2 regions of the Streptomyces sp. NPDC006463 genome follow, and region 2 is predicted to be linked to the other one. Evidence: riboswitches for the same ligand, from Rfam matches in the RefSeq annotation. Region 2 holds a riboswitch; the other holds the start of a gene.
The links. A riboswitch is a leader RNA that binds a small molecule or an ion and turns the genes downstream of it on or off. The one in region 2 is predicted to bind ZMP and ZTP.
Positions count from the first base shown of each region.

Region 1: another riboswitch for ZMP and ZTP. It lies ahead of ACFYOB_RS16325 (bifunctional 5,10-methylenetetrahydrofolate dehydrogenase/5,10-methenyltetrahydrofolate cyclohydrolase); the one in region 2 lies ahead of glyA (serine hydroxymethyltransferase).

Region 1 covers NZ_JBIAHP010000008.1:61,050-63,246, reverse strand. Annotated here, with positions in the region: gene ACFYOB_RS16330 (DUF6545 domain-containing protein) at 1-161, shown strand, start outside; gene ACFYOB_RS16325 (bifunctional 5,10-methylenetetrahydrofolate dehydrogenase/5,10-methenyltetrahydrofolate cyclohydrolase) at 245-1,090, opposite strand; ZMP/ZTP riboswitch at 1,157-1,250, opposite strand; gene ACFYOB_RS16320 (methyltransferase domain-containing protein) at 1,308-2,069, shown strand.
Region 2 covers NZ_JBIAHP010000012.1:138,371-140,567, reverse strand. Annotated here, with positions in the region: gene rocD (ornithine--oxo-acid transaminase) at 1-1,048, opposite strand, end outside; ZMP/ZTP riboswitch at 1,158-1,248, shown strand; gene glyA (serine hydroxymethyltransferase) at 1,283-2,197, shown strand, end outside.

The sequences.
Region 1 (2,197 bases), on a different contig from region 2:
TGGCCTGCCGGCGCGGGGCCGCCGGTACGGAGGGCGAGCACCCGGCCCCGTACCGCTTGGGCGGCAGCCCGCTGGGCGCCCTGGCCCGGGAGCTGCGCACCTCCCCCATCGTCGCCGCGGCTCGCGAGGCCGCCACCGAGACGACCCGGGCCCGGCCCTGATCCGTCAGACACCCCCTGGCCCCGGCAGCACGGCGCCCCGGGCCCGAGGGCCCGGGGCGTTCGTCAGACAGCGCGGCTGCGGCTCAGAGCGATGCGAGGTCCAGCCCGGCCTGCGCGGCGGCGGCCTGGACGGTCTGCTCCAGCAGGACGGCGATGGTCATCGGGCCGACCCCGCCCGGTACCGGGGTGATCAGGGAGGCGCGGGCGGCGGCCGACTCGAAGTGGACGTCGCCGACGTTGCCCTCGTTGTACCCGGCGTCCAGGACCACGGCGCCCGGCTTGATGTCCTCGCCCCGGATGAATTCGGCCTTGCCGACGGCGGCGACCAGCACGTCCGCCTGGCGCACGATCGAGGGGAGGTCCTGGGTGCGGGAGTGGCAGTAGGTGACGGTGGCGTTCTGCTCCAGCAGCAGCATCCCGGCCGGCTTGCCCAGGATCGCGCTGCGGCCGACGACCACGGCGTGCTTCCCGGTGAGGTCCACGTCGTAGGCGGCGAGGAGGCGCATGATGCCGCCGGGGGTGCAGGAGACGAAGCCCGGCAGCCCGAAGCCCATGGCGGCGAAGGAGTGCATGGTGACGCCGTCCACGTCCTTGCCGGGCGCGATGGCCTCGAAGGCGGCGCGCTCGTCGATGTGGTGCGGGACGGGGTGCTGGAGCAGGATGCCGCTGATCTCGGGGTCCTCGGAGAGCGCGGTGAGGGTGGCCACCAGCTCCTCGGTGGTGGTCTCGGCCGGCAGCTCCACGTGGCGGGAGGTGATCCCGGCCTTGGCGCAACGGTTCTGCTTCATGCGTACGTAGGTGACGGAGGCGGGGTCCTCACCGACCAGCACGGTCGCGAGACAGGGCGCGGTACCGGTGCGCTCGGTGATCTTCGCCGCGTAGGCGGCGGTCTGCTCCGAGATGCGGCGGGCGAGGGCCGTGCCGTCCATCAGCTGGGCAGAGGCAGTGGCAGTCTGGGCAGTCGTCACGGGGTCTCCTGAACGTCGCTGCGGATCGCGGTTCGCCCAGGCGCGCGGCAGCCGGCATACGGACGTACGCCGGGCCGCTCCCCGGTGGTGATCCACCCGAACGCCAGTCACGGCCCGCCGTCCACTGTAGTCGACATATTCGGTGGATCACCGGGCCCCGGCCTGGGACGATCCAGACATGACGCGTACATTCGACCATCTCGTCGCCGAGGCCGAATCCGTTTCCGTGGACGGCTGGGACTTCTCCTGGCTCGACGGCCGCGCCACCGAGCAGCGCCCCTCCTGGGGCTACCAGCGGCTGCTGGCGGAGCGCCTGGCCCGCGTCCGGTCCGCCCTCGACATCCAGACCGGCGGCGGGGAGTTCCTCGCCGGAGCCGGCCCCCTGCCCCCGCTGATGGCGGCCACCGAATCCTGGCCCCCCAACATCGCGAAGGCGACCCGGCTGCTGCACCCGCTCGGCGCGGTGGTGGTCGCCGACACGGACGAGCCGCCGCTGCCCTTCGGCGACGAGGCCTTCGAGCTGGTCACGAGCCGGCACCCGGTGACGATCTGGTGGGACGAGATCGCGCGGGTCCTGCGGCCCGGCGGCACGTACCTGTCCCAGCAGGTCGGTCCGGCGAGCGTCTTCGAGCTGGTCGAGTACTTCCTCGGGCCCCAGCCGCAGGAGGTCCGGCGCGGCCGGCACCCCGACGACGCCGTGACGGACGCCACCAAGGCCGGCCTCGAAGTCGTCGATCTGCGCTCCGAGAGACTGCGTACGGAGTTCCACGACATCGGAGCCGTGATCTACTTTCTACGGAAGGTGATCTGGATGGTGCCCGGCTTCACGGTCGGGCAGTACCGGGACCGGTTGCGCGAGCTGCACGAACAGATCGAACGCGAGGGCCCGTTCGTCGCGCACACCGCCCGTTTCCTCATCGAAGCCCGCAGAACGGGGTGACGGAGAGGGCGGACGGATCCCCGCCGAATCGGTTGCGCGGCCACAGCGTGGCGCAGGTCACTCAATTCAGCGCGTAACGAATCGACTCGGGCATGCGATGAACCGACAGGCGTCCTCGCGCGGCCCCG
Region 2 (2,197 bases):
GCGACGGCTCGATGTCCACGCCCGCCCACAGCCCCCGCCCGCGTACGGCGGTCACCGCGCCCGTGCCGACCAGCAGGTTCAGCTCCCGGTGCAGGTGGTCGCCCAGCTCAGTGGCGCGCTGCTGGTACTCGCCCGTCCTGAGCATCGCCACGACCTCCAGGCCGACGGCGCACGCGAGCGGGTTCCCGCCGAAGGTGGAGCCGTGCTCGCCCGGCCGGAACACCCCGAGCACGTCCCGGTCCGCGACGACGGCCGAGACCGGCACCACCCCGCCGCCGAGCGCCTTGCCGAGGACGTACATGTCGGGGACGACGCCCTCGTGGTCGCACGCGAAGGTCCTGCCGGTCCGGCCCAGCCCCGACTGGATCTCGTCCGCCATGAACAGGACGTTCCGCTCGCGCGTCAGCTCCCGCACGCCCTTCAGGTATCCGGCGGGCGGCACCAGGACCCCCGCCTCGCCCTGGATCGGCTCCAGCAGGACGGCGACCGTGTGCGCGGTGACCGCCGACTCCAGCGCGGTCAGGTCGCCGTACGGGACGATCTCGAAGCCGGGGGTGTACGGGCCGTAGTGGTCGCGCGCCTCGTGGTCCGTGGAGAAGGAGACGATCGTCGTCGTCCGGCCGTGGAAGTTGTTCGCCGCGACCACGATCTTCGCGTGGCCGTCCGGCACGCCCTTGACCTCGTAGCCCCACTTGCGCGCGGTCTTCACGGCCGTCTCCACGGCCTCCGCGCCCGTGTTCATCGGCAGCACCATCTCCTTGCCGCACAGCGCGGCGAGCTCGGTGCAGAAGTCGGCGAAACGGTCGTGGTAGAAGGCGCGAGAGGTCAGCGTGACCCGGTCCAGCTGCGCGCGGGCCGCGTCGAGCAGACGGCGGTTGCCGTGCCCGAAGTTGAGCGCCGAGTAGCCGGCGAGCATGTCGAGGTACCGGCGGCCCTCCACGTCGGTCATCCACGCGCCTTCCGCGGAGGCGACGACCACGGGCAGCGGATGGTAGTTGTGCGCACTGTGCGTTTCGGCGGAGCGGATGGCATCAGCAGTTGTCGACACGGGGTCTCCGATCGTCCGTCAGGCCTGTGACGAGGGTGGCGTCACTGTCCATCTTCGCTCGCACAGTGGACGGAGAAACCTTTCTTGTGGCGCGCCCGCTAAGGTGGCCGGTACGCACGGCGACTGGCGTACGGAGAACCAACTCCGGGGGAGTCGTGCGCGCTCGACCGCATACAGGGCCGCTCGCCTGGGCCTCGCGGGGTACCGATCACATCGACCCCGGAGGAGCCCGCCATGTCCGCGAGCCGCCATCCCGCCCTTTTCGCGACCGACCCCGAACTGGCGTCCTTCGTCGCGGCGGAGGAAACGCTCCAGGCGCAGACCCTGCGTCTGATCCCCAGTGAGAACTACGTGTCCGCGGCCGTGCTCGAAGCCTCCGGCACGGTGCTGCAGAACAAGTACAGCGAGGGCTACCCGGGCCGCCGCTACTACGAGGGCCAGCAGAACATCGACCGCGTCGAGGCCCTCGCCGTCGAGCGGGCCAAGGGCCTGTTCGGCGTGGACCACGCCAACGTCCAGCCGTACTCCGGCTCCCCGGCGAACCTGGCCGTCTACCTGGCCTTCGCGAAGCCGGGCGACACGGTGATGGGCATGGCGCTGCCGATGGGCGGGCACCTCACCCACGGCTGGGGCGTCTCGGCGACGGGGTCGTGGTTCCGGGGCGTCCAGTACGGCGTCCGCGCCGACACCGGGCTCATCGACTACGACGCGGTGCGCGACCTGGCCCTGGCGGAACGCCCCAAGGTGATCTTCTGCGGCGGCACCGCGCTGCCGCGCACGATCGACTTCGCGGCGTTCGCGTCGATCGCGCAGGAGGCGGGCTCGGTCCTCGTCGCGGACGTGGCGCACATCGCGGGCCTGATCGCGGGCGGGGCGCACCCGTCCCCGGCGGGCCACGTGGACGTGATCTCCACGACCACGCACAAGACGCTGCGCGGTCCGCGCGGCGCGATGCTGATGTGCCGCGAGGAGCACGCGAAGGCCATCGACAAGGCCGTCTTCCCGGGCCTCCAGGGCGGGCCGCACAACCAGACGACGGCCGGTATCGCGGTGGCGCTGCACGAGGCGGCGCAGCCGTCGTTCGTCTCGTACGCCCACGCGGTCGTCGCCAACGCGAAGGCGCTGGCGGCGGCGCTGCTGGAGCGGGGC